2 regions of the Bacillus sp. ISL-77 genome follow, and region 2 is predicted to be linked to the other one. Evidence: predicted binding sites of a transcription regulator. Region 2 holds the regulator's gene; the other holds the start of a gene.
The links. Region 2 encodes LexA, which represses DNA repair genes until DNA is damaged. Its sites were predicted from a motif close to CGAACATATGTTCG; they were not measured.

Region 1: the regulator LexA is predicted to act here: its motif matches at 1,664-1,677, upstream of J7E77_RS06055 (YolD-like family protein).

Annotation. Positions count from the first base shown of each region.
Region 1 covers NZ_JAGGQY010000017.1:3,277-19,107, forward strand. The annotation lists gene J7E77_RS06050 (hypothetical protein) at 18-449, opposite strand; gene J7E77_RS06055 (YolD-like family protein) at 1,295-1,633, opposite strand; gene spo0A (sporulation transcription factor Spo0A) at 1,859-2,650, opposite strand; gene spoIVB (SpoIVB peptidase) at 2,934-4,223, opposite strand; gene recN (DNA repair protein RecN) at 4,400-6,109, opposite strand; gene ahrC (transcriptional regulator AhrC/ArgR) at 6,125-6,574, opposite strand; gene J7E77_RS06080 (TlyA family RNA methyltransferase) at 6,725-7,564, opposite strand; gene dxs (1-deoxy-D-xylulose-5-phosphate synthase) at 7,568-9,463, opposite strand; gene J7E77_RS06090 (polyprenyl synthetase family protein) at 9,651-10,544, opposite strand; gene J7E77_RS06095 (exodeoxyribonuclease VII small subunit) at 10,548-10,781, opposite strand; gene xseA (exodeoxyribonuclease VII large subunit) at 10,771-12,129, opposite strand; gene folD (bifunctional methylenetetrahydrofolate dehydrogenase/methenyltetrahydrofolate cyclohydrolase FolD) at 12,236-13,093, opposite strand; gene nusB (transcription antitermination factor NusB) at 13,130-13,528, opposite strand; gene J7E77_RS06115 (Asp23/Gls24 family envelope stress response protein) at 13,751-14,161, opposite strand; gene accC (acetyl-CoA carboxylase biotin carboxylase subunit) at 14,180-15,535, opposite strand; gene accB (acetyl-CoA carboxylase biotin carboxyl carrier protein) at 15,550-15,831, opposite strand, start outside.
Region 2 covers NZ_JAGGQY010000041.1:14,104-29,934, reverse strand. The annotation lists gene mutL (DNA mismatch repair endonuclease MutL) at 1-1,801, shown strand, start outside; gene mreBH (rod-share determining protein MreBH) at 2,568-3,575, opposite strand; gene miaA (tRNA (adenosine(37)-N6)-dimethylallyltransferase MiaA) at 3,884-4,840, shown strand; gene hfq (RNA chaperone Hfq) at 4,867-5,097, shown strand; gene spoVK (stage V sporulation protein K) at 5,402-6,349, shown strand; gene J7E77_RS17435 (trimeric intracellular cation channel family protein) at 6,404-7,009, opposite strand; gene hflX (GTPase HflX) at 7,207-8,466, shown strand; gene J7E77_RS17425 (methionine gamma-lyase family protein) at 8,481-9,752, shown strand; gene J7E77_RS17420 (MerR family transcriptional regulator) at 9,876-10,277, shown strand; gene glnA (type I glutamate--ammonia ligase) at 10,315-11,649, shown strand; gene J7E77_RS17410 (hypothetical protein) at 12,060-12,314, shown strand; gene lexA (transcriptional repressor LexA) at 13,201-13,824, opposite strand; gene yneA (cell division suppressor protein YneA) at 13,982-14,305, shown strand; gene J7E77_RS17395 (YneB family resolvase-like protein) at 14,318-14,965, shown strand; gene J7E77_RS17390 (DUF896 domain-containing protein) at 15,043-15,273, shown strand; gene tkt (transketolase) at 15,452-15,831, shown strand, end outside.

The DNA.
Region 1 (15,831 bases), on a different contig from region 2:
ACGCTGATCGGATAATATTAGAACGTGTGGGAACGGCTTTGACATAATCCAGTGTTGAATAGATCAACATACCGCCCCATTTTCTCCGCCATTTGTTTTTCGGAATAGACTGTTTTTTGCACCTCGATAAAAAATGGCGTATTGCGATACATAGCAAAGATGTCTGGCTCAGCGTTGCCTTTACTGCCGTATTTCGGCTCAACTAAAAACGTTTCCAGCCGTCCAAGCTTCCGCATTTCCTTATAGACGTTCAATATTGCTAGCCAGTGGCCAATTTTAGCGCTATTCTTTTTTATCTGCGTTTCCGCTCCGAAATAGACAAACGGTTGAAAATTACTTGACCGCTCAATTTGACCGTCGCGAAGTAGTCTAAGCAAGACGGAATTCGCAGCGGTTATCGGATTCTTTAAGCCTCCGAAATGTAATTCGGCAATAGAGTCTCGATCCATCACACGGAATTTATTTAAATTGCGAATAATCGCTTTGTCGCGCTAAGTCAACATCGAGAAACACATCCTTCTCGGTTAATTCACTTTCCATTTTTTGAGACGTCGCAACATTTGACTTCGCAACGCCATTCCTACCGCCAGTAGCTTACGTATTTCCCACGATATATGTATAATGAATAGCCGTTCAGTTTGCGGATAGCTGCGCAATATACTGCCGATCAGTCCGCTATTCGACACCCCCTCGGTTTCGGAAGCCGTCCGTCCGGCAGGCGCTTCGTGTTAGTGATATCGCGAATATGTAATCTTTTGTACTGCCGGATGCCCTTGCGATATGCCACCGTATCCCTACCGTATTACTTTACATTACCTGCCATATTGCGAGATGATTATTCTGATTGTAAGATATGGACATTTCGGACACTTTAAAATTAGGAGGTGCTACCATGTCTTCGTGGATATACTCTCATTTTATAAACACGTTTTGGTTTGTATTCATTTTGATCTCGATACCTGCGTTTTTTTAATTTATTTAGCTTACTCAAATAAAAAACAAAAAATGCAGGATAATGACGATAGTTAAAATCAATAGCACCTACCGTTATTATCTTCCACATTACGTCACTTTACGTTGTAAATCGGAATCATACCGTGTTCCTTCTATTATATATCCGAGTATTCCACTAGGTAATATCGGACTATTCTTCGACAACTACCCCCGCTAATTTATTTATAACTAGTCCGCGGTTGTCCATTACTTTTTAGGACAACCCTTCATAACATAAAGTAACCTCAACGAAAGTTAAGTAAGCATTTACAAGGCGTCTAAATGGCGCTTTTTTTTCAGCCTAATCTACGACAGTCACCCTGGTAACATTCTCGAATGCCATCCGCTCGAATTCGCCAGGCTTTACCTCAATGCGGAGCTGATGCGTAATCGGATCAGCGTGGTGTATGCGGCCATCCATCTCCGTAGTAAAGCCGTCATCCCACACGGAGAGCTTTACCGCTAGATTATATTCCATCGCGTAGGCAATCCGCTGGTCAAACTCCTCCGTATCGAATTCGCTGAGTAACGGCCGTGGCTGGCGCTCTTGATCCTTAAACATTTTGCGCTGCTCTTCGAAGACTTGCGGCATAAAGGACGCTGCATTCCATTTAATTAAACCGCGATCTTTTATCGTCATTACGGTCAACTCCTTCGTTCTTAGTACACACGAACAAATGTTCCATATGGAATAAAAATAAAAACGCCACCGCGAAGGTGACGCTTTACATATCCGTATATAACGGTATAATGATTTTTGCGAGTATTTATCGGAACGGCAACGAAAAATTTATCGGAACGGTGACGCTTAATTCACCGCAATCTCACCGTAAATTCAACGGGTAAAACTGCGTCATACCAACGATCAAGATGCCTTGTGTTCAAGCCTCAATTTATCCGCAACCATGGCAATAAATTCAGAATTGGTCGGTTTTGCCTTAGACATGCTGACTGTGTATCCAAATAGCGAGGAAATGGAATCAATGTTTCCACGACTCCAAGCCACTTCAATCGCATGACGGATTGCTCGTTCCACACGGCTTGCTGTTGTGTTATATTTTTTGGCGATATCTGGATACAACACTTTCGTAATTGACCCTAAAAGTTCGATATCGTTATATACCATTGAAATGGCCTCACGTAAGTACAGATATCCTTTAATATGTGCTGGGACACCTATTTCATGAATGATGCTTGTAATACTAGCATCCAAATTTTTAGGTTTTTGCTCAGTTTGAGAACGATAAGTTGTTGATGTTGATTTTCGTGTAAATGAATTGTTATTTCCGCTAACTTGTCGAATATGGCTTCCTAAATTCTCCATATCAAATGGTTTCAAAATAAAGTAGGAAGCACCAAGTTCAACTGCTTTTTTTGTCACATCTTCCTGACCAAAGGCAGTGAGCATAATGACATTGGGAAGGACTCCCTTTTTAAGATCACGGAGGCGCTCAAGTACAGCCAAACCATCAAGATGCGGCATAATAATATCCAAAACTAGAACGTCAGGATCGGTTGTCGATAACATTTCTAGACACTCTTGTCCATTATGAGCAATTCCTACAACTTCCATATCATCTTGGGACGAAATAAAGTCCTCTAATAATCCAACTAGCTCCCTATTGTCATCAACGACACAAACTTTAATTTTCTTCACTTCTAGTTCCTCCTCGGGTTTAAATCATAAGATCTATTTCATCTAACATTTCTAATCAGTTGTATTCTCCTAATTCTATTCTAAATTAGAAATTCGACAATGCAACAAAAATTCCTCTCATTTTTTTAATATTTCTTAAAATAGTGATAAAATCTTATCTTTTCTTTGTTTTTCTCACCTTTTCGACGTAAACTGCGTTATTTCTAAAATATGGATGTTTTTTGTCGAAAAATGTTTATGTAAAAAGCAAAATAGGGGGATTTTCCTATTTTGCTCCAATGTCCTAACTCGCTTTATTTTTTGGCAATTCATATATGTTAATTCCAGCTTCATTTAACATCCATTCAATGTGTACCCCATAACCTGAGGTTGGATCATTAACAAAAACATGTGTAACTGCTCCAATTAGTTTTCCATCTTGAATAATTGGGCTGCCGCTCATCCCTTGAACAATACCTCCTGTTTTTTTAAGGAGCTTAGGGTCGGTTACTTTTATTACCATGCCTTTGGTTGCTGGAAACTTTTGCGGGATTGTGCTGACAATTTCGATATCAAATTCTTCTACTTGGTCATCATTAACGACCGTTAATATCTTTGCAGGTCCTTCTTTTACTTGATGTGATAATGCGATAGGAAGTGGTTTATCCATAACACCATTTTTTAATTCTTTTACCATTTCACCAAAAATACCAAATGGGCTGTTCTTTTGGATATTACCAACGATTTCTCGGTCCGAAGAAAAGCGGGCAAGTTTTTCACCAGGGTCTCCGTTACTTCCTTTTTCAATAGAAGTTACGGTAGACCGGACAATTTGTCCATCTTCAACAACAATTGGCTGTTTTGTATCCATGTCTGATATTACATGCCCAAGGGCACCATATTTCTTAGATTGTGGATGAACAAAGGTCATTGTTCCAATTCCTGCAGCGGAATCTCTAATATATAAACCAAGCTTATAAATATTTTCCCCTTTGTCTTTTAATGGGGTTAATTGTGTAGTAAATTTTCCACTTTCCCGACTAATAACCAAATCGAGAGGTTTTCCTTCTTGTCCTGCGGTTTGTACAAATGGTGCTACATCTGACATTTTTTCAATTTTATTACCGTTAATTTCAGTAATGATATCCCCAATTTTTATACCAGCAATTTCACCTGGAGACTTTTTTCCAGAAATAGTATTGATTAAATGGTGGCCCACAACCAAAACGCCGACTGTGTTTAATTTTACGCCGATTGACTGCCCGCCTGGAATGACTCTAAAATCCTTTAAGACGCGTACGTCAACCTTTTTTATAGGAATCCCTGCAAACTCTAACAGCATTTCATTTTTTCCATTTTCAGTTGCCTTCATTGAAACCGTATGTTTTCCTTGATCAAGTGTAATATTCGAATTGTGAGAAACCAAAGCGGCTGATACCGGGGCAGCCTTTTGAAAATTATAGTCTTGTCCTTCAAAAACTGTAATTGTTTTAGGTATCGCAAGGTATTGCTGTATAGGCTGAAAAAAAATAAGGCTAATTAATGAAACAAGGAGAATTCCACCAATAATCTTTCTAATTATTTCTAACTTCAAATTCTTCACTCTCCTCGCTTCTTTTCATTACATTGAAATGGCTACATCTTTAATTTTGCCTCCTTGACAATCATTTATAACTTGGTTCTACATAAAAAAGCTACCCGAAATGGATAGCATTACAATTTTTATTAAAAATATAGAAATTTTAGCCTTTTTAAGGCAAATGTTTCAGTTTAGTGACTTGTCAAAGCACTACCACTTTTTTTGTTTTCTGCAGCTAAATATAATAATTCTTCTGCATGTTTTTTAGTGAGGTCAGTTATTTCTGTTCCAGATATCATCCGGCCAATTTCATTAATTTTTTCATTAATCTCTAACGGGGTCACAGAAGTTTTCGTTCTACCCCCTTTTATGATCTTTGAAATGAACAAGTGAGTATCAGCCATGGCTGCTACCTGAGGCAGATGCGAAATACACAAAACCTGTGATTCGGCAGCCACCTTATAGATTTTCTCCGCAATCGATTGGGCAACCCTGCCGCTCACACCAGTATCTACCTCATCGAAAATAATGGATGTTACCCCTTGATGCTTGGAAAAAATACTTTTTAATGCCAACATAATTCTTGATAATTCCCCTCCAGAAGCAACCTTTGATAAGGGCTTCAATGGTTCTCCAGGGTTAGTTGAGATAAAAAATTCTATATGATCCACACCGTTTTTTGTAAATTGAATGGTATTTGTTTCAAAACGAATTTCAAAAACAGTTTTCGCCATATACAATTCTTTTAATTCTTTATGTATTAACCTTGTCAGTTTATCAGCCCATTTAAGACGAATTTCAGTTAACTGCTTCGCTTCAAGGATTAAGTCTTTTTTTACAGAAGTTAATTCTTTTTCTAATTCGCTTATATGTGTTTCTTTATTTTGCAATGTTTCAATTTCTTCTTCAATATTTGCAGCATACTCTAATATTTCATGAATTGTTTTTCCGTATTTTCGTTTTAGCTGATTAATTTCATTCAACCGGTCTTCAATTTCATGTAACCGTTGCGGGTCGAACTCTAATATATCTAATTCATTTCTTAATGCACGCGCCGCATCTTCTAATTGGTAGTAGCTATTCGAGACAGATTCATAGATGTCTTTATACGCCGTATCAAGTGCCGCAGCGTCTTCTAGGTGCCCCATAACCATACTAATCCAATCCAGCCCTTTTTGTTCTCCCTGCAAGGCTGTATGGCTGGACTGGATGGCTCCAAATACTCTTTCGAAATTAGTTAGTTTTCTTTTTTCCTCAAAAAGATCTTCATCTTCATTGAGCTTTAAATTTGCCTTTTGAATTTCATCCAATTGAAACTGTATTAAATCTAGCCGATGGGCAGTTTGTTGATCATTTTCACTTAATGCTTTTAACTTTTGGAAGGTTTGCTCATAACGACGAAATACTTGCTGGTATTCACCTTGCGAAGGTACTATATCATCTGCTCCAAATTGATCTAGCAGTGTTAGGTGTCTTGAGTCATCCATTAACTCTTGATGCTCATGCTGACCATGGATATCAACGAGTGTTCCTCCGATTTCCCTGAGAATGGAGATTGTCACAAGCTTTCCATTCACACGGCAAACACTTTTACCGGTTTGGGCAATGTCTCGTCGTAAGATTACCGTTCCTTCGTCAATATCAATCCCGAATTCTAAAGCTTTAGCAATTACCGGATGTTTGTTATCATCAATCTGAAAAAGCCCTTCGATTTCCGCCTTTTCCTCTCCATGACGAACAAATTCTGCAGACCCTCTGCCACCAACTAATAAATGAATAGCATCAATGATGATTGATTTACCTGCACCCGTTTCACCCGTTAAAACCGTTAATCCCTTTGTAAAGGTTACAGATAAGGCTTCGATAATAGCGAAATTTTTAATGGATAATTCTGCTAACAAGGATCATTCCCCCAATTAAAGCATATCTAGGAACCGGTTTGTGATAACTTCAGTATCTTCCGGAGTTCGACAAATGATTAACATTGTGTCATCCCCACAGATGGTCCCTAATATTTCATCCCAATCGAGATTATCGATTAGTGCGCCAATTGCCATTGCATTACCTGGCAGGCACTTCATGACTAGCAAATGACCTGCCGCATCAATCCGTACAAACGCATCGATTAATGATCTTTTCAGCTTTTGTAATGGATTAAATCTTTGGTCAGCAGGTAAGCTGTACTTATATCGTCCATCGCTTAATGGAACCTTAACAAGATGTAATTCTTTAATATCCCTAGAAACGGTTGCTTGTGTTACATTATAGCCAGCACTTTTTAGTTCATCCACTAACTCGTCCTGTGTTTCGATATCATTAGTAGCAATGATTTCTCTTATTTTTATATGGCGTTGGCCTTTGTTCATTGTTTCACCCCATAATAGTTAAAACATCTAAGTAATATGTACTAACACGCTCTTATACACATGTTAGCCGATTTTTACAAGCTTGTACATTTTTTCTTGTGTAAAAGGGGGGAATTTTCATTCCATAAGAAGAAAAGGATAAGCATCAGCCTACCCTTCTGAATTTTGTTTTGTTTTAAATTCCACGTGTGATTCCTTTACAATTTCAATGGGGGTGACAAGTAATTGATTAACTCCAATTTCCCGTTCCCCTTCCCATTTTAGATGGAGCAGGTACTCAATGTTCCCATCCCCGCCAGTGATTGGTGAAAAGGATAAGTTTTTTATTGTGTATCCTTGCTGAAAGGCAAAATTAATGATTTTATCAATTACTTGTAAATGTACTTTTTCATCACGAACGATCCCCTTTTTACCAACCTGTTCACGTCCAGCCTCAAATTGCGGTTTTACTAGTGCTATGACGTCACTTCCAGGGACTAAGAGTGTTTTTAAGACAGGTAATATCAACGTTAAGGAGATAAACGATACATCGATTGTGGCGAAATTTGGCATCTCTCCAATTAAATCGGCAGGTGTTACATAGCGGAAATTTGTCCTCTCCATTACTACGACACGTTCATCCTGTCTAAGTTTCCAAGCAAGCTGATTATAGCCTACATCCAAAGCATAGGACATTTTTGCACCGTTCTGTAATGCACAATCGGTAAAGCCGCCAGTTGAAGATCCAATGTCGAGCAATACTTTGTTCGTAACACTCACATCAAATACCTTCAAAGCCTTTTCAAGCTTTAATCCACCACGGCTTACATACGGAAGGATCTTCCCTTTGATACTAAGTGGAATATCCGTTTTCACCTTTTCTCCTGGTTTATCCAACCGCTCTTCGTTTGAATAAACTAGCCCTGCCATAATCGTTCGTTTTGCCTTTTCTCTGGTTTCAATTAAACCTCTTTCTACAAGTAAAACGTCTAACCGTTCTTTATTTTTCATATTTTAAGCCCTTTGTTGTTTTTTTCTAGCTAGTATAGAAACCCGTTTGATTACCTCTTCCGTCGTTAAACCAATTTCTTTAAGAAGTGAGTCAACATCTCCATGTTCAATAAATTGGTCCGGGATTCCGATTCTGTCGATGTGCGCGTGATAAAATCCTTGGGTTTGTGCGTACTCCAGAACTGCACTCCCAAACCCCCCTTGTAAAACTGCTTCCTCAATGGTAAGAATCGGCATATTTTTCACAAGTAGATGAGTCAGCATTTTTCCATCCAAAGGCTTGATAAACCGGGCATTGACAACTTTGACGGAGATCCCCTTCTTTTCAAGCACCTCAGCTGCTTCTAAGGCCATTGGAATGGTGGTTCCAAAGGTTAGGATAGCCGCATCATCGCCCTCTTTTAGAACCTCCCACGTCCCAATTGGAATGGCTTGAAAATCCTTATCCAATGGGACACCAAGTCCATTCCCACGCGGGAATCTCATGGCAATAGGACCGTCATCATAATTCAGTGCGGTGTAAACCATATGCTGACCTTCATTTTCATCCTTTGGCATCATTAACACCATATTAGGGACATGCCTTAAAAAAGCAATATCAAAAACTCCTTGATGGGTTTCACCATCGGCACCCACCAATCCAGCACGGTCGATTCCCATAAAGACATTTAAGTTTTGTCGGCAAATATCATGAACCACCTGATCATAAGCCCGCTGTAAAAAGGTTGAGTAGATCGCCAGAAAAGGCTTCATATTTTGTGTAGCTAATCCCGCAGCGACTGTCGCTGCATGCTGCTCTGCAATCCCTACATCATACATTCGCTCAGGGAACTCACCTGCAAAGCCTTCGAGTTTAGAACCAACAGGCATAGCTGGTGTAATCGCAACAATCCTTTCATCCGTCCTGGCAAGCTTTCGAACCGTTTCACTGACAAGGCTGCTCCATGCAGGGGGCGGTGTTTTTACCGGCTTTACGAATGCACCTGTGTCCATTTTATATGGTCCAGTTCCATGCCATGTACCTGTTTTATCACTTTCTGCCGGCTGATAGCCTTTTCCCTTTTTAGTGATGACATGAAGAAGAATCGGACCTTCTGTCTTTTTAGCATAGCTGAAGTTCTCAAATAATGCTTCAAAATTATGACCATCAATTGGGCCGAGATAAGTAAATCCTAGTTCTTCAAAAAACATACCGGAAACAAATAAATATTTAAGGCTGTCTTTCACTCTTTCAGCGGTTGCAGCTAATTTCCCGCCCACTGCAGGTACTTTTTTCAACAGTACTTCAAGCTCATCTTTCACCCATTGATATTTTCCAGCCGTCCGCAATTGACCAAGAATATTATGAAGTGCACCAACATTAGGAGCGATTGACATTTCATTGTCATTTAAAATGACAATCATATCTTTTTTCTCATGACCAATATGATTTAAGGCTTCTAACGCCATTCCACCTGTTAAAGCCCCGTCGCCTATAACTGGAATAACAAATGATTTTTCCTTTTTTAAATCTCTAGCAATTGCCATTCCCATAGCAGCAGAAAGAGATGTAGAACTGTGACCTGTTTCCCAAACATCATGCTCGCTTTCAATCCGTTTAGGGAAGCCGCATAATCCTTTATATTGCCGTAATGTATCAAACTCACTTGCTCTGCCCGTTAAAATTTTATGAACATAAGATTGATGTCCCACATCCCAGATAATCTTATCTGTGGGACTGTTAAAACATTTATGTAAGGCTATGGTTAATTCGACTACACCTAAATTCGGTCCAATATGGCCTCCAGTTACAGACAGCTTTTCAATCAAAAATGTGCGAATTTCTTGACTTAAAGCCTCTAATTCGATATTCGACATGCCTTTTAAAAAGGCTGGGTCTTTTATTGATAACAGATCCATGTTTGGATCACTCACTTTCATACTTTTATGCATTCTTCTTTTTGTCATTGTGTTATATTACACATTTAAATAATTAAGTTTTGATTAAAAAATAGCCGCTAACACGAGAGTGATAACGGCATTGACAACGTTTTCTACAATGAAAACAATTATAACACACTTATTTCAATGCCTCAAATACCGTTTTCTAATGGTCTCTTGAAGCAACTAATTCCGTTATTTCCATCAGAAGGGTCGTATTCAAGCCTGTCATACCCAGATATTGCTTTGATAGATTTATTTGTTGATTCAAGGCTGCAATTGCCCCTTCTAACGATAACAACTGCGGATACGTACTTTTATGATTGGAGGTATCACTACCAACAGGTTTCCCAATCAATTGCTGATTGCCCACCAAATCAAGAATATCATCTTGGATTTGAAAAGCGAGTCCTAGATGATGGGCGAAGGAGGAAAGATTTTTTAATTGTTCCTGATTTGCACCCGCCATTATTGCTCCTGCCAGTACGCTAAATCCAAGCAGCTTACCCGTTTTATGGATGTGTATATACTCAAGTTCTTCGAGAGTTAAGGATTTCCCTTCTCCTTCCATATCTGCAACTTGACCACCAACCATTCCTTCCGTTCCAGATGCCTTTGCCAACTCAATCACTAATTTTAGTTTTGTATCTGCTGAAGCGAATTCAGTTGGAATATTCCCGATTACCTCAAAGCTATATGTTAATAAAGCATCTCCTGCTAAAATCGCAATAGCATCACCAAAAACTTTATGATTTGTGGGTTTTCCTCTTCTAAGGTCATCATTATCCATGCTTGGCAAATCGTCGTGGATTAGGGAATATGTATGAACCATCTCAATGGCCGAAGCAGCAAGAAGCCCATTTTTGGGGTCTACCCCAAATGCTTCTAGAGTAGCGAATAATAAAAGGGGGCGAATTCGTTTACCTCCTGCTTCAAGTGAATAGATCATTGATTCCTTAATAATAGGAGGGGCGTCAAGCTTATTAACCAGAGTCCGAAGCTCCGAATCAAGCTGAAGTTTATATTCTCGTGCAAATACATCTAGTAACCCGGTTCCCAAGTCTTATTCCTCCTCATCAATCGTAAAACTATCCGTCCTACCGTCCTCCGTAATAATTTGTGTTAATTGTTCTTCGACACTTTTTAATTTATCATGGCAAAGTTTGGACAGCTCCATACCTTCTTTATAGAAGATGATCGCTTCTTCTAACGGTACATCTCCTTCTTCAAGCTTATCCACAATTCGTTCCAATTTAGTCATTGCCTCTTCAAAGGAAATTTTCTTTTCATTCGTCACGTTTTTCGCTCTCCTTACTATTCTCAACTCTACAGAAAAGACTGCCATCCGTTAATTGAATCTGAACTCGCTCATTCATTTTAACTTGATTAATGCTTTTAATCAGTCTGTTTTCTTCTGAATAAGCTAAACTATATCCACGTTCCATGATTTTCAAGGGGCTCAACGCACCTAAGGTCGAAAGGATCCTTTCAAATTCTGTTTGCTTTTTTGAAAGTACTTGCTGCATGGCACGTTTCATCTCTTTATTGGTTAGGTCTAAACGTTTTTGTGCTTCTCGTAATGCCTCGCTTGGATGATTCCTCTGCAAGCGTTTATAAAGAATTTCGTGCTGCCCTTTTTTTATTAAGGACAACCTGGATGTCCCGCGGACCAGCATTTCCGTTAGTTTATCAACCTGCTCAAGCTTTTGTTCATATAATCGATGGGGATAGCGAAAGGCATAGGATTTCTGAACACGAGCTAATCGTTCTTTCTCAAACTGGAATTTTCCCTTCATCGTTCGAAGAAGGCGAGTTTGCCGCTGTAAAACCCTGTCCAATAACTCATCTATATGTGGGACAGCAAGTTCTGCAGCACCAGTCGGGGTTGGAGCGCGTAAATCCGCTACAAAATCAGCAATGGTAAAGTCGGTTTCATGTCCGACGGCTGATATAATCGGGATGTCTGAAGAAAATATCGCTCGGGCAACGAGTTCCTCATTAAAAGCCCATAATTCCTCTATTGATCCCCCGCCGCGTCCAACGATTAGCACATCAATTTCATTCATGCTATTTGCTTTAGCAATAGCCTTAGCAATAGAGGGAGCCGCTTGATCCCCCTGTACAAGGGCAGGAAAAACAAGAATATTAGCGATGGGATACCGTCTTTTAATTGTCGTAATAACATCCCTTATCGCCGCTCCAGTGGGTGAGGTAATCACCCCAACGGTTCTAGGATACAAAGGAATCGCCTTTTTATTTTCTATTGCAAATAATCCTTCTAATTCTAGTCTTTGTTTAAGCTGTTCATAGGCTAAAAACAATTCTCCGATACCATCTGGCCGCATTTCTTTTATATATATTTGATATTGACCACTTGGTTCATAAACGGAAATTTCGCCTCTGACAATTACTTTCATGCCATTTTCTGGTGTGAATTTCATTGTCCTTGACTGACTCGAAAACATAACCGCAAGAATGCGGGCTTTTTCATCCTTTAAGGTAAAATACATATGACCGCTCGAATGCTGTTTGAAATTTGAAATTTCACCTCTAACATGAACATCCCGTAAATGTGGATCCGCATCAAATTTTCTTTTTATGTATTTGGTTAAAGCATTCACAGATAAATATCTTTGTTCCTGCATAGGTAACTCCTTTTTATTCGACCAATAGTCAAATGAACACTCTTCGATTAGCGAAAAACTGTCCTTATCTTATATATATTTATAAAAGATAAGGACAATTTCCTACTTAATTGCGGTCTAGGCTTTCCGCAGCTGATTTTAAGGTATTATACATAAGCATGGTAATGGTCATCGGTCCTACTCCCTTTGGAACAGGCGTGATATATCCAGCTTTTTCGCTTACCTCAGCAAAAGCTACATCTCCGCAAAGCTTTCCGGCTTCATTACGGTTAATTCCAACATCAATGACGACAGCACCGTCTTTTACATGCTCGGCTGTAATAAAATTCGGAATTCCAACAGCAGCAATAAGGATATCCGCTTGGTTTGTATGGAACTTTAGGTCATTAGTTTTAGAATGACAATAGGTTACAGTTGCATGTTGATTTAAAAATAATTGACCAACCGGCTTTCCGACAATATTACTTCTCCCAACCACGACAACATGCTTCCCTGCTATTGAGATACCTGTTTCTTCAAGTAACACCATAATTCCGTACGGCGTACATGGTAAGAAGGCATTCTGCCCTGTCATCATCCTGCCGATATTAATCGGATGAAACCCATCGACATCCTTATTAGGGGAGATCGATTCAATTACTTTTTTTTCGTCAATGTGTTTGGGGATTGGCAGCTGCACCAAAATGCCATGAATATGATCATCCTGATTTAATTCTTCAATTTTTGAGAGTAATTCCTCTTCGGAAACTCCCTCTGGCATTTCAATTAAAACAGAGTTCATCCCAAGTTCTTGGCAGGCTTTTTCTTTATTTGTTACATATGTCCGAGAAGCATGGTTATTTCCGACAAGAATAACTGCTAATCCAGGAGTTACCCCAAGTTTTTTTATTCTGCTAACCTCTTCTGCGATTTCCATTCTTTTTTTTGCCGCAATTTCTTTTCCATCAATAATAGTAGCCGTCATTTTCTCTTCTCCTTTGTTTTAAGAGCATCCAATCAATTAATCGTTAAGAAGTTTTTGTTTCACCTTTGATAGAACACCATTAATAAACTTACTTGATTGGTCATCTCCGTATATTTTTGCTATTTCGATGGCTTCATCTAAAATAACATTTTCCGGAACTTCATTTCGGAAAAACCTCATTTCGTATGTAGCTATTCTTAATAAATTTCGATCGACCGTTGCCAATCGTTCTATGGACCATTTTTCAAGATTTTCACTGATTAAATTGTCAATTAAGGTTTTTTGTTCGACTACCCCTAGAACAAGTTTAGATAGGTACTCGTCACCCGCCTCTCCTTCCAATACATGCTCAATCGCTGCTGATGGCTCAGTGTTGCTTATATCGATTTGAAAAAGTGCCTGTAATGCCTTTTCCCTTGCTGTTCTTCTTTTCATTATACAATTAACTCCTTTAGAGATATTAATTAATTTTTGTCTATTTTTCATACATAAATAGTAAATAAGTATTCGAATAGGTTGCACATAAACGATAATAGCATAACTAAAAATGATTCGCACTCTAAGGTTGTTATTTTTCCAATATGTAAGCACTTTTATTTAGGACTTAATTGCAAATAAAGAAAAACCAAAGGAATTTTCTCCTTTGGTTTCCAAGTTTTAGATCTCTGTGTCAATGCTCTCTGGTTCATTCTTATGGTTTTCAAAGTGTATCCCAACCACATGAATATTTACTTCTTCAGCATCTAAGGCAGTCATATTCAACAATGCTTGACGAATATTATCCTGCACTTTTCCTGCAACGGAAGGAATGGATACTCCAAACTTCATCATACAATAGACATCTACTTTTATTCCTGACTCTGTTAATTCGACTTTTACGCCCTTACCATGGTTTTTCTTCCCTAAACGCTCAACCACACCTGTTGCAAAATTACCACGCATCGAGGCTACACCTTCCACCTCAGAAGCAGCAATGCCTGCAATAACCTCAATCACTTCAGGAGCAATTTCAATTTTCCCATGTCCGTTATTGCCTTGTTCCATTTCCAAGACACTAAACTCACTCATTAATAACACCTCCAGATATTAAATAGACTTCATCACATCATGCAATTCCAAGAATTTGGTATTAAATCCGCCTTCGACGAACTTTTCATGATCTAGCAGTTTTAAATGGAACGGAATCGTTGTATGGATACCTTCAACAACGAATTCACTCAATGCACGTTTCATTCTTGAAATGGCCTCTTCCCTGCTGTTCCCATATGCGATAACCTTCGCAATCATAGAATCGTAATAAGGCGGAATCGTATACCCTGGATAAGCTGCTGAATCAATACGTATGCCAAACCCGCCTGGTGGAAGGTACATGTTGATTTTCCCTGCAGATGGAAGAAAATTCTTTTCTGGGTTTTCGGCATTAATCCGACATTCGATTGCCCATCCTGTAAAAGTGACATCCTGTTGTTTTAACTTTAACTTTTCTCCAGAAGCCACTCGGATTTGTTCTTTAATTAAATCGATTCCAGTGACCATTTCTGTAACAGGATGCTCCACCTGAATTCTGGTGTTCATTTCCATAAAATAAAACTTTCGATTGCGGTAGTCATATATAAATTCTACCGTTCCCGCTCCTGAATAATCAACTGCTTTTGCAGCTTTTACGGCTGCATTACCCATTTCTTCTCGGATTTCCCCATCTAATGCTGGTGATGGTGATTCTTCAAGAAGCTTTTGCAACCTTCGCTGGATTGTGCAATCTCTTTCTCCTAAGTGAATTGTGTTACCAAAGGAGTCAGCAAGGACCTGAATTTCAACATGACGGAAATCCTCAATATATTTTTCAATGTAAACACCAGGATTTCCAAAGGCTGTCATGGCTTCCTGCTGTGTAATATTGATGCCTTTAATTAATTCCTGCTCGTTCTTGGCAACACGAATCCCTTTGCCACCTCCACCAGCTGTTGCTTTTATGATAACTGGGTATTGGATTTTTTTTACAAGTTCAAGTGCCTCATCGATATTATTTATAATCCCAGTTGAACCTGGGACAATTGGGACCCCGGCTTCACGCATAGTCTCCCTTGCGATATCCTTAGTACCCATTCTTGTAATGGCCTCTGGGCTTGGACCCACAAATGTTATATTGCATTCGCGGCAAAGCTCTGCGAAATCTGCGTTTTCGGCTAAAAAGCCATACCCTGGGTGAATGGCATCACAAGCTGTAAGCTTAGCCACACTAATTAGATTTGTTACATTTAAATAACTGTCTTTTGATGAAGTAGGGCCAATGCAATAGGCCTCATCTGCGAGCTGTACATGTAATGCTTCACGATCCGCTTCCGAGTAAACGGCAACAGATTCAATTCCCATTTCCCTGCACGCTCGAATAATTCTAACTGCAATTTCTCCTCTGTTTGCAATTAACAGTTTTTTAATCATCCTGTTATCGCTCCTTATTCAGGCTTTACTAAAAATAAAGGCTGTCCGTATTCTACTAATTGTCCATTTTTAGCAAGTATTTCAACAATTTCGCCGTTAATTTCAGCTTCAATTTCATTAAATAATTTCATAGCTTCCACAATACATACAATCGAATCTGTTGTTACATTAGAACCCAGTTTAACATATGCGTCAGTGTCTGGAGTTGGTGAAGCATAAAAAGTCCCTACCATTGGAGAAACAATTTTATGAAGATTGGATGTATCAGCTTGCTTTACAGTCTCCTCTTTTTGAAC
Region 2 (15,831 bases):
CAGCACTGTGATTGAAATTGAGGTAGAAGAAGCGGGCCTCGCCAAAATCCGCATTACCGATAATGGATATGGCATCGAGGAAGAGGATGTTTTACTCGCCTTTCAACGTCATGCCACATCCAAAATTAAAAATGAAAATGATTTGTTCCGAATCCGGACTCTTGGGTTCCGTGGAGAAGCCCTGCCAAGTGTTGCCTCGGTTTCACGGCTCGAGATGAAGACTTCTACAGGAGAAGGTGCCGGAAATCGATTGGTGATTGAAGGCGGCAAAGTCGAAACGTTTGAAAAAGCATCAAGCAGGCGCGGGACCGATATCTCGATCACTGATTTATTTTTCAACACACCTGCCCGTTTAAAATATATGAAGACGATTCATACAGAGCTTGGAAATATCACGGATGTCGTGAATCGACTGGCCCTTTCTCATCCTGAAGTGGCCTTCCGCCTGATTCACAATGATCGCAAACTGCTGCAAACGAATGGTAACGGGGATGTTCGTCAGGTTCTGGCATCGATCTACGGTATGGGGATCGCCAAGCAGTTAGTTCCAATCACCGGACAATCGCTGGATTATAAAATTAATGGATTTGCTTCGATGCCTGAGGTAACGCGTGCCTCAAGAAACTATATTTCGACGATGATTAATGGCCGATTTATAAAAAACTATCCATTAGCCAAGGCAATTCAAGAAGGCTATCATACCTTGCTTCCGATCGGCAGGTTCCCGATTGTGCTCCTTAATATTGAAATGGACCCTTTACTCGTTGATGTCAATGTTCACCCCTCGAAAATGGAGGTCCGCATTAGTAAAGAAGCGGAACTGAATGAGCTTGTCACTTCGATTATAAAAGAAGCGTTTAAATCAAAGATCCTTATCCCGACAGCATATACAGCGGTGAAAAAGGATGTACCGAAGGAAGAACAAACTTCTTTGGTTCTGGATGAAGGTACAAGACCGGCAAATGATGGGAAAGAGTTTGAATGGAAACAACCAGTTGCAGCTGCAACTATTCAGGAGACCCGTCCATGGCTGGAAGTGCCTGTTGAGACACCTGTTAATAAATTACCGAGTTTCCAGCGTGATGAAGCGACGGGTGGAAGAGACACTTGGCAATCTATTAATCCATTTAGTGACTCAGATGACGAACCTGATGATAGTAATCAAACGATTGAACCTAATGTAGATACTGTTGAGACAGGAAATGTTTCGGTCGAGAGCAGAGTTCCACGGTTATATCCGATTGGACAAATGCACGGAACTTACATTTTTGCTCAAAATGAAAATGGCCTTTATATAATTGATCAGCATGCGGCCCAGGAACGGTTGAAGTATGAGTATTTCCGGGAGAAAGTTGGGCAAGTCCAATCAGAACTGCAGGAAATGCTTGTACCATTAACCTTTGAATACTCGACGGATGAATTTTTGAAAATAAATGAATACCAAAGTGAGCTTGAAAAGGTCGGGGTTTTTCTTGAGGAATTTGGACTAAATAGTTTTATTGTTCGATCCCATCCGCAGTGGTTCCCAAAAGGGGAAGAAAAACAAATCATCGAAGACATGATTGAACAGCTTTTATTGATGAAAAAGGTGGATATTAAGAAACTACGTGAAGAAGCAGCGATTATGATGAGCTGCAAGGCATCCATAAAAGCCAATCGGCATTTACGAAATGATGAGATTCAAGCACTCCTTGATGATTTGAGGAAAGCATCTGATCCATTTACCTGCCCGCACGGCAGACCGATTATTGTCCATTATTCGGTCTATGAGATGGAGAAAATGTTTAAACGGGTTATGTAACTAAGAAGAACGTTCCTATTTTATTAGGGTGCGTTCTTTTTTTGAGTGTTGGTTAAGTGATTTTATTGAAAAGATGGATGGCTCTACGTGACCGAAACCGAGGGTAAACATTGAATATGGTAACGTAGACAGGTCCTACGTGCCCGAAACCGAGGATAACCAATGAGCCCGGTCACGTAGAGAGGTCCTACGTGCCCGAAACCGAGGATAACCAATGAACCCGGTCACGTAGAGAGGTCCTACGTGACCGAAACAAAGGGAAAACATTGACCACGGTCACGTAGAGAGGTCCTACGTGCCCGAAACCGAGGAAAACCAATGAACCCGGTCACGTAGAGAGGCTCTACGTGCCCGAAACCGGAGGTAACTATAGAAATCGGTCACGTAGAGAGGATCTACGTGCCCGAAACCGAGGAAAACCAATGAACCCGGTCACGTAGAGAGGCCCTACGTGCCCGAAACCGAGGATAACCAATGAACCCGGTCACGTAGAGAGGTCCTACGTGCCCGAAACAAAGGAAAAACATTGACCGCGGTCACGTAAAGAGGTCCTACGTGCCCGAAACAGAGAAAAAACATTGACCGCGGTCACGTAGAGAGGTCCTACGTAACCGAAATCGAGGGGAAATAAAGAATCGGGTAACGTAGACATGCTATTCATGACGACCCAAAAGAAAAAAAGCTGCAGAAAAGGATTTTTCTGCAGCTTTGATATTACTATTAATTTGAGTGCAATCTCTGGAAATGATCTTGCCGCCAAAGTTGCTTATTTCACAGCTACTGGAAGCTTGCTCATATACATTAGGGCCTTTCCAGTTCCTATGGCTACCGATTCTAGAGGGTTTGGGGCAAGCTGGACAGGAACAACTATCTCTTCACTTAGCCATGCCTCCATCCCATTCAATAATGCTCCTCCGCCAGTTAGAATTACGCCCCTGTCGACAATGTCTCCACTTAGCTCTGCTGGGCAATCCTCTAGGGTTGCACGAATGGCTTCTAAAATATGCAATAGTGCTTCCTTGATCGCCACACGAATTTCATAGGATGATAGTTTAATCGTTTTTGGCAGTCCAGTTAAAAGGTCGCGTCCGCGGACATCCATGAAACGTTCTTCATGGTCAATGAGAGCAAAACCAATTTCCATTTTGATGTTTTCCGCAGTTCTTTCACCAATTAGGATATTATATTCTTTCCGAACATGTTGAATAATGTCTTCATCGAGGCGGTCACCGCCAATTTTAATGGAATGGCATGCAACTACCCCGCCAAAAGAAATAATTGCTACCTCAGTATTGCCGCCGCCAATATCCACTACCACATTGGCAACTGGTTCATCGACAGGTAATCCAGCACCAATTGCGGCTGCAACTGGTTCCTCAATTAAGCTGATTTTTTTTGCCCCAGCCTGTCTTACTGCATCTTGGATCGCTCTTCTTTCCACACTTGTGGAACCGGATGGAATACTAACAACGACATTTGGTTTGCGAACAGCAAAACCAATCTTCTTGGATGCAATGCGCATAATGTGTTTTAGCAATTCAGTGGTTACATCATAATCTGCTATTACGCCATCCTTCATGGGACGAATGGCGACGATTTTTTCAGGTGTCTTTCCTATCATTTCCTTTGCTTCTGTACCAACAGCTACAACATTTTTTGTCACTGTATCAATCGCCACAACAGAAGGCTCATTAATAACGATTCCTTTATTTTTACTATAAACTAGTATATTTGCAGTTCCTAAATCAATACCAATATCAAAAGTAGATAACATATTATTTCACCTAATTTCCCTATTTTTCATTCAAAATAAGCTACGCGTTAGTCTACCATAAATTTGGGGGTGGAAAGCCTTTTGTAAATGAACCGTTATCCTTTTGTAAATTAACATGAAAATTATTCCTATTTGGGAAGAAAAATGGATAAAATAAATTCATGTCAAATTAACGGCATAGAAATCAACTTTTATGTATATACTAGTTTGATGTTCAACTGCTTTTAAAAATTATGTTACGATAAAGGGGTGGAAGTGGAATCATAAACCTGCTTTCACTGAAAATGGGATAAGGCAGTGTGAAAATATTGGATTCAAAACAAAAATTATTAGTGATCATCGGACCAACCGCCGTTGGAAAAACAAAGTTAAGTATCGAAATGGCTAAACGCTATAATGGTGAAATTATCAGCGGAGATTCTATGCAAATTTATCGTGGCATGGATATTGGGACGGCAAAAATCAAAAAGGATGAAATGGAAGGTATTCCTCACTATCTGATTGATATTAAAGAGCCTTTTGAAAATTTTTCCGTTGCTGAATTTCAACTCCTTGTTCGGGCTAAAATAGGTGAGATTGCTAAAAAGGGAAAGCTGCCTATTATTGTCGGTGGAACAGGGTTGTATATACAGTCCGTCATTTATGATTATCAATTTTCTGATGTATCAGGCGATGAGTCCTATCGTCTTAAGCTAGAGGAAAGAGCCACGAAAATAGGGAATGAGGCACTTTATAAAGAATTGTTGGAGGTGGATCCAGGTAGTGCTTCACAAATCCATCCAAATAATGTAAGAAGAGTCATTCGCGCACTTGAAATCTTCCATCTTACAGGTAAGACGATGCAAGAATTCCAAAGCACACAACAACCAGATCTTTTGTACAATACAGCAATAGTTGGTTTATCGATGGAACGCGAGAAACTTTATGAGCGCATTAATTATCGAGTAGATTTAATGATGGAGGAAGGGCTTATCGAGGAAGTAAAAGGTTTGTATCAAAGGGGTTTGCGCGATTGTCAATCGATCCAAGCAATTGGCTACAAAGAAATGTATGCCTATTTAGAAGGGAAAGTACCCTTAGAAGTAGCTATAGAGAATTTAAAACAAAATTCAAGAAGATACGCAAAAAGGCAATTAACTTGGTTTCGGAACAAAATGGATGTATCATGGTTTGATATGACCAATGTGGAGAACACCTCAAAAAAAATAACGGAAATTTCACGTTGTGTTGAAGGAAAGCTTAAAGTAAAATCGAATACATATTAGTAGAGATAAAAGAGGAGGAAATACAAATGAAAACAACAATCAATATTCAGGACCAATTTTTAAACCAGTGCCGCAAAGATAACATACACGTTACCGTCTTTTTACTTAACGGTTTTCAATTAAGAGGCCAAATTAAGGGCTTTGATAATTTTACAGTTCTTTTTGAATCAGAAGGAAAGCAACAATTAGTATATAAGCATGCAATTTCAACTTTTGCACCGCAAAGAAACGTGCAGCTTGAACTGGATAACCAATAAGTCATTTTTAGAAGCCCAAACATTGGGCTTTTTTTATTTATATAGCTCTGTTAAAGCTCATTGTTGATATTGGCACCATGTTGATTGGAGCGGAAATCGAAGCGCCTGAAGCGGAAATCAACATGCCAATTTAACATAACTATTTATTTAAAAAAACTTTTTTAATGAAATTCAGGGAGTTTGAATACATATAAAATGAAGGATTATGCATTCCTTTGTACAAATAATCAGTTCAGAATGTAAATTCTGAGTGGCCATAAAAACTCATCATATAAACTGTTGGTAAAAATGAGAGGTGAAAGCTTTGGACCAACCCATCAGAATGAAAAGTAACGGCCAAATAAGAGTAGTTCTCAATTCACAAATAGGGAAAACGATGACAAAAGAGTTACCTGACTTTCAGGTGGTTCCAAAGGACATTCCACCTGAGCATTCGGCTCTAAAGGAAATTGAAGAGGAGTTAGGGGCTCTTGTTGGCATGGAAGAAATGAAAAAGATGATAAAGGAAATTTATGCATGGATTTACGTGAATAAAAAACGTGAGGAAATGGGTTTAAAAGCAAGAAAACAAGCCCTCCATATGATGTTTAAAGGAAATCCTGGAACAGGTAAAACGACAGTCGCTAGATTAATAGGTAAGTTATTTCAAAAAATGAGCGTTTTAACAAAAGGACACTTAATTGAGGCGGAACGTGCGGACCTCGTGGGGGAGTATATTGGTCATACAGCACAGAAGACAAGGGATTTAATCAAGAAGGCCCAAGGGGGAATTTTGTTCATCGATGAGGCTTACTCATTGGGGCGCGGCGGTGAGAAGGATTTCGGCAAAGAAGCAATCGATACACTGGTTAAGCATATGGAAGATAAGCAGCATGAGTTTATTCTTATCCTTGCTGGATATTCCCGTGAAATGGAGTATTTCTTGACCCTTAATCCTGGGCTCCATTCACGCTTTCCGTTAGTTATTGATTTTCCTGACTACAATATAAATCAATTAATGGAAATTTCGGCGAGGATGTTAATCGAAAGAGAATACACGTTTAGCCATGAGGCGGAAAAAAAGTTAAAAGAACATTTAATATGGGTTAAAGCGGTATTAAGTCCAAATAGTTTTTCAAATGGAAGGTATGTACGAAATATCATTGAAAAATCGATCCGCGCCCAGGCCATGAGGCTGCTCATGTTAAATAGTTATGACAGGCATGAATTAATGACAATTAGAAGTAATGATCTTGTGTTTGAAGAAGATTAGAGACAAAAAAACGGCAGATTCTAAGCAATCTGTCGTTTCTATTTGGATTAGTCATTAATTGGCCTCAAATTTACGTATCGGCAGCTTCCAATCAAAGGTATAGGAAAGGACGCGTAAAACCGTCACAAGGAAAAAGAGAGAATACAATTCCCAAGAATGCGTCACGATCTTAAGTCCGATAAATAAGCCTGTCAATATCGCCCAAATTGCATAGATTTCCGATCGTAAGACGATTGGTTTTCTTCCTGCCAATAAATCACGAATAATCCCGCCGCCGATTCCGGTTAGCACCGCTGCAACAATAACTGCACTAAGCGGGTGATTCATTTTAACGGCGTAAAGAGCACCTTGGATGGCAAAGGCTGAAAGGCCAATCGCATCAAATAGGTTCCCCCATTTTTGCCAGTGTTTTAAAAGGTTGCTTGGAAATAAAAACACAGCAGTTATGGATAATAAGGCAATTTGAAAAAATAACCCTTGTTCCCAAAGTGCTGATACAGGTACACCGATTAATAGGTTTCGAATCGCCCCACCGCCAAAAGCGGTGACAATACCTAAAATGTATACGCCAAAAATATCATATTCCTCTTCCATCGCAACAATGGCCCCGCTAACGGCGAAGGCGATTGTTCCAATCATACTTAAAACTTCCCATGTCATCTATCCGAATTCTCCTTGAAATCTTTATTTTATTTAACTCTATGAAAATAGTAATAAAAATGTTATTAGAAAACAGTAAGATTATATCAAGATGTGAGGAAATTACAATAAGTTTTTTCTAATGTTGGGCAAATTAGAGTATACAACCTTTTTTTGTTATGATAGGAGATAGAAGATTACGGAAGGAACGATGCCTTATGGAACAAAAAGACACGAAAGAGAAGGCGATCCTCGTTGGCTGTCAGACCAATGGTGATACTGATTTGCGCTTTCATTATTCAATGGAAGAGTTAGGTGCACTAACAGAAACCGCTCAGGGTGAAGTATTGATGTCAGTCGTTCAAAAAAGGGACCGGCGCCACCCAGCTACCTATATAGGTAAAGGGAAAGTGGAGGAACTTAATGTCCTGGTGGATGAACTGGAGGCAGATATAGTCATTTTTAATGACGAGCTTTCACCAAGTCAAAAAAGAAATCTCTCTACGGACCTAAATGCTCGTATAATCGACAGAACCCAGCTCATCTTAGACATTTTTGCACAAAGAGCTCGCTCCAAAGAAGGTAAATTACAGGTTGAACTTGCCCAATTGCAATACATGCTTCCTCGTCTTGCGGGTCAGGGAACAGCATTATCCCGTTTGGGGGCTGGGATCGGAACAAGAGGACCTGGTGAAACAAAGTTAGAATCAGACCGCCGGCATATCCGCCGCAGAATCGATGAAATTAAAACCCAACTTTCTGTCATCGTTCAGCACAGGGATCGATACAGAGAAAGAAGAAAGAAAAATAAAACCTTTCAGGTCGCGATTGTCGGTTATACCAATGCCGGTAAATCCAGTCTTTTCAATCGTTTATCCGAAGCAGAATCGTACGAGGAAAATCAATTGTTTGCAACACTAGATCCAATGACACGAAAATTGATTTTACCCAGTGGTTTCCTAGCCTTGATTACTGATACGGTTGGGTTTATACAAGATTTACCGACAACACTTATTGCTGCATTTCGATCGACGCTTGAGGAAGTTAAGGAAGCTGATTTACTTCTTCATGTGGTCGATATGTCCAACCCAGATTATTTTCATCACGAAAAAACAGTTAAAAAGCTGCTTGAAGACTTAGAAGTTAAAGATATCCCGCAAATAACAGTATATAATAAAAAAGATATTCAGCATTCAGATTTTGTCCCAACCGCAGATACACCAACCGCATTTATTAGTGCATTTGATAAAGAGGACCGTCAAGCCTTGAAGCAGCAAATGGAGAAGGTTGTTATGGAAATGATGGATTCTTACGAAGTTCAGATTCCGTCCACAGAAGGAAAGCTGCTTTCTTTATTAAAAAATGAGACAATATTAAGAGAGCTTGTGTTTGATGAAGAAGATCAATTCTATCGATGCAAAGGATATACACTTCAGGATCATCAAATAACAGGACAATTACAGAAATTCACAATATAGATAGGAGTTACAACATGTTTCAACAGTTAAAAAATGGGGAAAAGCTTCAACCGATGGTAGAGGAAGTTGAACAACAAATCGCTAAAGTACATAAAGAAATAGACAATAGAATCGAATCAAATCAATTTCGGGTATTAAAAAGCTTTCAAAACAAAAGAGTGAGTGATTCACATTTTAATCCGTCGACCGGGTATGGCTATGACGATCATGGCAGGGATACTCTAGAAATGGTCTATGCAGACGTCTTTGGGGGAGAAGCAGGACTTGTTCGTCCGCAAATAATCTCAGGCACACATGCCATTTCCATTGCCTTATTTGGCGTTCTTCGACCTGGGGATGAACTTCTATATATAACGGGCAAACCCTATGATACGCTCGAAGAAATTGTTGGACTTCGTGGGAACGGGGTTGGCTCATTAAAGGAGTTTGGAATTTCCTATGATAGTGTAGCTCTGACGAATCAAGGTGGAATTGATTGGGAGGCTGTCGCACAGAAAATAAAACCGAATACAAAAATGATTGGCATTCAGCGTTCCAAGGGCTATGCCACAAGACCATCATTTACGATTGCAGAAATTGCAGAAATGATCACGTTTGTCAAAGAAATTAAACAGGATGTGGTCGTATTTGTAGATAATTGCTATGGGGAATTTGTTGAGGAGACCGAGCCTTGTCATGTCGGTGCGGACTTAATTGCAGGATCGCTTATCAAAAATCCAGGCGGCGGGATTGTGAAGACTGGCGGCTATATTGTTGGTAAAAAACAGTGGGTGGAGGCATGTTCATATCGAATGACTTCACCAGGGATAGGAGCCGAAGCAGGAGCGTCCCTCTATAGTCTTCAAGAAATGTATCAAGGCTTTTTTCTTGCCCCCCATGTGGTTGGCCAAGCATTAAAAGGGGCCGTTTTCACAGCTGCGATGTTGGAGAAATTAGGAATGAATTCTTCTCCGAAATGGAATGCTAAAAGAACGGACTTAATTCAGTCTGTCCAGTTTGATGACCGAGATAAAATGATTGCTTTTTGTCAGGCCATTCAATTCGCATCACCGATTAATTCTTATGTTACACCCCATGCCAGCTATATGCCTGGGTATGAAGACGATGTGATTATGGCAGCAGGTACTTTTATTCAGGGGGCGAGCATTGAACTCACTGCAGATGGACCGATTAGACCACCATATGTTGCCTATGTACAAGGCGGTTTAACATATGCACACGTAAAGATGGCTGTTTGTCTGGCCATAGACCACTTAACGGATAAAGGATTAATCGAATTGTTTTAGGAGAACAGCTAAATGTCAATAATTTTAAAAATTTTAATGTGAGAAAATCTAACATATCATTGACAACTTTTCTAACAAAAAATATAATAGTAATATAAGTAACCCGAGGGGAGGAGGAATTAGATGAGTGGCCAGGAAATTCGCCGTTCCATGCCACTGTTTCCGATCGGAACAGTCATGCAACTAACGGAACTTACAGCCAGGCAAATTCGTTACTACGAAGAACACCAATTGATTTCTCCGGCAAGAACCGAGGGGAATAGGCGTCTATATTGTTTAAATGATATTGATAGGCTTCTAGAAATTAAGGATTTAATTGATCAAGGTGTCAATATGGCTGGCATTAAACAATTGTTCCTAGTAAAAGAGCAACAATCAAACATTCTTGAACAACAAACAGAAAAGACTAAGCGCGAATTAACAGATGAACAGCTTAGAAAGCTGCTACGCAACGAAATGATGCATTTAGGTCGAAACAATCGATCCTCTTTACGTCAAGGAGATATGTCAAGATTCTTTCATTAATGTGGAAGTCTCTTTTTAAAAAATAGGAGGTAAGAAAATGGCAAAGTATTCAAGAGAAGATATTAAAAGATTAGCGGTCGAAGAAAACGTGAAATTTATTCGTTTGCAATTCACAGACATCCTTGGAACTATCAAAAACGTGGAGATTCCAATTAGCCAATTAGAAAAAGCACTTGATAACAAAATGATGTTTGACGGTTCTTCAATTGAAGGTTTTGTACGGATTGAAGAATCTGATATGTTACTATATCCTGATCTTAACACTTGGGTTGTTTTCCCGTGGACTGCAGAAAAAGGGAAAGTTGCCCGCTTAATTTGTGATATTTATACTCCTGAAGGAAAACCATTTGAAGGTGATCCTCGTAATAACTTAAGAAGAGTATTAAAAGAAATGGAAGACCTTGGATTCACTAGCTTTAACTTAGGGCCTGAACCGGAATTCTTCTTATTTAAATTAGATGAACAAGGAGAACCATCATTAGACCTAAACGATAAAGGCGGATATTTTGATTTAGCCCCTATCGACCTTGGCGAAAACTGCCGCCGCGATATCGTGCTTGAATTAGAAGAAATGGGCTTTGAAATCGAAGCTTCCCACCATGAAGTAGCACCAGGTCAGCATGAAATCGATTTTAAATATGCAGATGCACTAACAGCTTGTGACCAAATTCAAACGTTCAAGCTAGTTGTAAAAACAATTGCACGTAAACATGGTTTGCACGCAACATTCATGCCAAAACCATTGTATGGTGTCAATGGATCTGGAATGCACATGAATCTTTCATTGTTTAAGGATGGAGTTAATTCATTCTACGAACCATCGGGTGATCTAGAAATGAGTGATCATGCTCGTCAATTTATCGCTGGAATTCTAAAGCATGCACCAGCCTTTACAGCGGTAACAAACCCAACTGTAAACTCTTATAAGCGTCTTGTTCCTGGCTATGAAGCACCATGCTATGTGGCTTGGTCAGCTAGAAACCGTTCACCATTAATTCGTATTCCTGCTTCTCGTGGATTAAGTACACGTGTGGAAGTAAGAAGTGTAGACCCGTCTGCTAATCCATACCTTGCAATGGCTGTACTTCTTAAGGCTGGCTTAGACGGAATTAAAAACAAGTTAACTCCGCCGGCACCAGTTGACAGAAACATCTATGTAATGAGCAAAGAAGAGAGAATCGAAGAAGGTATCGTCGATCTTCCTGCAACATTAGCTCAAGCATTAGATCAACTAAAATCTGACGAAGTAATTGTGTCAGGTCTTGGCGAGCACATTATGGAACACTTTGTTGAAGCAAAAGAAATCGAGTGGGATATGTTCCGCACAGTCGTTCACCAATGGGAACGCGATCAATATATGAGCATGTATTAATCTCATCTAAAGCCCTGGCGCCTAGCGTCAGGGTTTTTCTATGTCGCGCTTCTTTTCTTAGATTCTCTCAGTGAATAATGCCATCCCATTGGCTACCCGGTTTGTTCCATTAAAACAATTACGGTAGCCAATAAGCCTGATTGACGACCCAATTGGTCTTTCTCAATAGGTTCGGTCGTCAATAGCCCAGATTATCGACCCAAATTGCTCTTTCTCAACGACTTCGGACGTCAATACCTACGATGGCTCTTTTTCCAATTAAGCATCCTCGATCATTCTAAATAAAATTAATAGGAATAGAATAGAAAGGAAGAGGTGCTTGATGTTCTTTAAAAATTCACAATTTTTACGGTTTACTTAATCCTAAATAATATATGCTTAAGTTGTAAACATTTGGGAGGTGCTCTAAATTGTATAAACTGCAAATTTGTAATGCTCTAACCCAAGAAATTCTACGAGAAAAGACGTATAAGAAGCCTGACCTTATTTTAAGTTTGATAGAATCAGGAACAAAAGGTCAGGAATGTTTTCTATTTGATGAACAGCGCAAGACGTTGAAAGGAACGTATGTTACACATTCCAGTTTTAACGAAGGGGACACGAAAGTATATAAAGTGCTTTTTAAGGTGAAACTATCTGAAATACAAGCAAGAATAGCGAAATAGGATTAAAGGAGTGGCTTATGGCTGCTCCTTTTTAGTTTGAGTATTAATGAAGCTCATCTGTCATAGAGACAACAGTACACGACCTCATTGTTATTCCTTTTGAACGGTCCCGTAGGAAAGCCACTACGCGCCCCAACTCTGTGAAATTGTACTGGAACGGTCACGTAGGACCCCTCTACGTGACCCAACTCGTAGGAATTCTTCCGGAAAGGTCACGTAGGTCGTCTCTACGTGCCTCAACTCTGTGAAATTGTACTGGAAAGGTCACGTAGGTCGTCTCTACGTGACCCAACTCGTAGGAATTCTTCTGGAACGGTCACGTAGGCCGTCACTACGTGCCCCAACTCTGTGAAATTGTTCTGGAACGGTCACGTAGGCTCCATCTACGTGCCCCAACTCGTAGAGATTCATCTAGAACGGTCACGTAGGCCGTCACTACGTGCCCCAACTCGTAGAGATTCATCTAGAACGGACACATAGGCCGTCACTACGTGCCCCAACTCGTAGAGATTCTTCTGGAACGGTCACGTAGGTCGTCTCTACGTGCCCCAACTCTGTGAAATTGTTCTGGAAAGGTCACGTAGGTCGTCTCTACGTGCCCCAACTCGTAGAAATTCATCTAGAACGGTCACGTAGGCCCTCTCTACGTGCCCCAACTCGTAGAAATTCATCTAGAACGGTAACGTAGGCCCCCTCTACGTGCCCCAACTCGTAGAGATTCTTCTGGAACGGTAACGTAGGCCGTCACTACGTGCCCCAACTCGTAGAGATTCTTCTAGAAAGATCGCGTAGACCCACTCTACCCCGGATTCTGTAATTCCTTCAGCTTTAGGTTGATTAGCACAACAAAAAAAGAGTCGGCACGTATATGCCAACTCTCTTAAACTTAATGAATATGTCGGTAAACCCCAATAACTTTACCTAAAATCGAAACATTCCTTAATATAATAGGGTCCATTGTAGAATTTTCCGGCTGCAGGCGTATGTAATCTTTTTCTTTGAAAAATCTTTTACAGGTGGCTTCATCTTCCTCGGTCATTGCTACAACAATATCCCCGTTATTAGCGGTTGGCTGCTGTTTCACAATTACATAGTCCCCGTCTAGGATCCCAGCTTCTATCATACTCTCACCCATGATTTCTAACATGAAAACTTGTTCATCTGCAGGTGCAAGACTTTCTGGAAGCGGAAAATACTCTTCCACATTTTCAATCGCTGTAATTGGGAGTCCTGCCGTTACTTTCCCAACCACTGGAACATTGACAACTGTATTTCTTGGTATATGTGCAGCAACATCTGCTTCTAATATTTCAATTGCTCTTGGTTTTGTGGGATCCCGTCTAATAAGTCCTTTGCTTTCCAATCTTGCTAGATGTCCGTGAACAGTAGAACTGGATGCGAGTCCAACCGCTTCTCCAATTTCCCTTACTGAAGGGGGATATCCTTTACTCTTAACCTCACTTTTAATGAAGTCTAAGATATCTTGCTGCCTCTTTGATATTTTAGCCATGATAAAATCCACCTCGCCTGGTTAATGTTGACTTTATTATAACATGTTCGTATTTTTTATACAAACATAAGTTCGAAAATATGGTTGACAACAAACAAATGTTCGATTTATAATGAAAATAATAAATCGAACATACATTCTTATAGAGGTGTTATTTATGAAAAAATTATGGAACAAATACTCCTATGCTATTACTCTTATTATTTTAAGTTGTTCACTTTCAATCATATTATCATTCCAACATCATTCCAACGCGCAAGATAATTTTTTAAAGGTTACAATCACAGAAGGAGATTCACTATGGAAAATCTCTGATCAATTTTCGGGTCAACATTCATTATCAAACAAGGAGTTTGTTGCTTGGATAAAAAAGCATAATGAATTAGATGATGATCAAATATTTCCAGGTGAAGAAATTATCATTCCGGTGAGTAAAGAAGTCTCATCTACGAATGAATTTGCTAGCGCCGTTAGTGAATAGAAAGGAACTTTTATGAAAGCAATTATATACTGCCGTGTCAGCACAAATAAGGAAACACAAGAATCTTCGTTAAAGCGTCAGGAAGAGGAATTAACGCAACTAGCTAACACCTATCACTTTGAGATTGATAGGGTAATTAAAGAAAAGGCTAGTGGCTATGATTTTAATCGTGAGGGGATTTTTCAATTATTAGAACGAATTAGAGAAAAGCATGTACAAGCCCTCTTAATTCAGGATGAAACACGACTCGGTAGAGGTAACGCCAAAATTGCGCTCTTGCATTGCATTTTAAAAGAAAATATTAAACTTTATAGTATCTCCCATAGTGGAGAATTACAGCTTTCAGAATCGGATTCCATGGTTTTGAACATCGTAAGTATGGTTGAAGAGTACCAACGTAAACTACATAATGCAAAAATCAAACGTGGAATGAAGCGAGCAGTCCAGAATGGATATAAACCAGAAAAAAACTTAAAAAATCTCGGAGAATCCTCTGGACGAGAGAAAATTGAAGTTCCAATTGGAGAAATTGTCCGGTTAAGAAAAAATGGATTAATTTTTTCAGAAATAGCTGCTACACTTAGAGGTTTTGGCTATAACATTTCTAAAGCCACGGTTCATAGAAGATTCCAGGAATATATTGAATCACAAGAAGAGTAGACCTTTTGCCTTGTCATTAGGTTTTTTTTTTAGTAAAATCAGGTGTCATGTAAATAGTTTGAAAGGAAGGTCTTTGAATGCTTTCAAAAGAAAAGATGGCTAGAATTAATGAGCTGGCACGAAAAGCAAAAGCAACGGGATTGACTGAAACAGAAGCGAAAGAGCAAACTAAATTAAGAAGTGAATATTTGGCTACTTTTCGTTCGAATATGCTTGATACCCTTACCAACACCAAGTTTATTGATCCGGAAGGAAATGACGTTACACCGGAAAAAATCAAGGCTAGGAAAAAAAATACACTTCACTAAAAGTTCAGGAATACATTTTTTGTATTCCTATTTTACATATACTGACTATTTTTGTGTAAAAATAAAAAAAATAGTGATTTTTGTTTCTTATTATTATGCTATTTGTTGAATAAAAAACGGTAGCAATATAAAATTGAAATGTATAAAGTAACCTTGTGATTAGGAAAGGATGTAATTCATGTTTAATACTATTGATGATTTATCTGTTACCTCCATTCGAACGCTTTCCATTGATGCGATCGAAAAAGCAAACTCAGGACATCCAGGAATGCCGATGGGTGCAGCGCCAATGACCTATACTTTATGGACGCGTTTCTTGAACCAAAATCCAAAGAATCCACAGTGGTTTAACCGAGATCGTTTTGTCTTGTCAGCAGGTCATGGTTCAGCGTTGTTATACAGCATGCTTCACTTGTCTGGTTTCAACTTATCAATGGATGACTTAAAGCAATTCCGCCAATGGGGCTCTAAAACGCCTGGACACCCAGAGTATGGCCACACTGAAGGTGTTGAAGCAACTACTGGTCCACTTGGACAGGGGATTGCAATGGCAGTAGG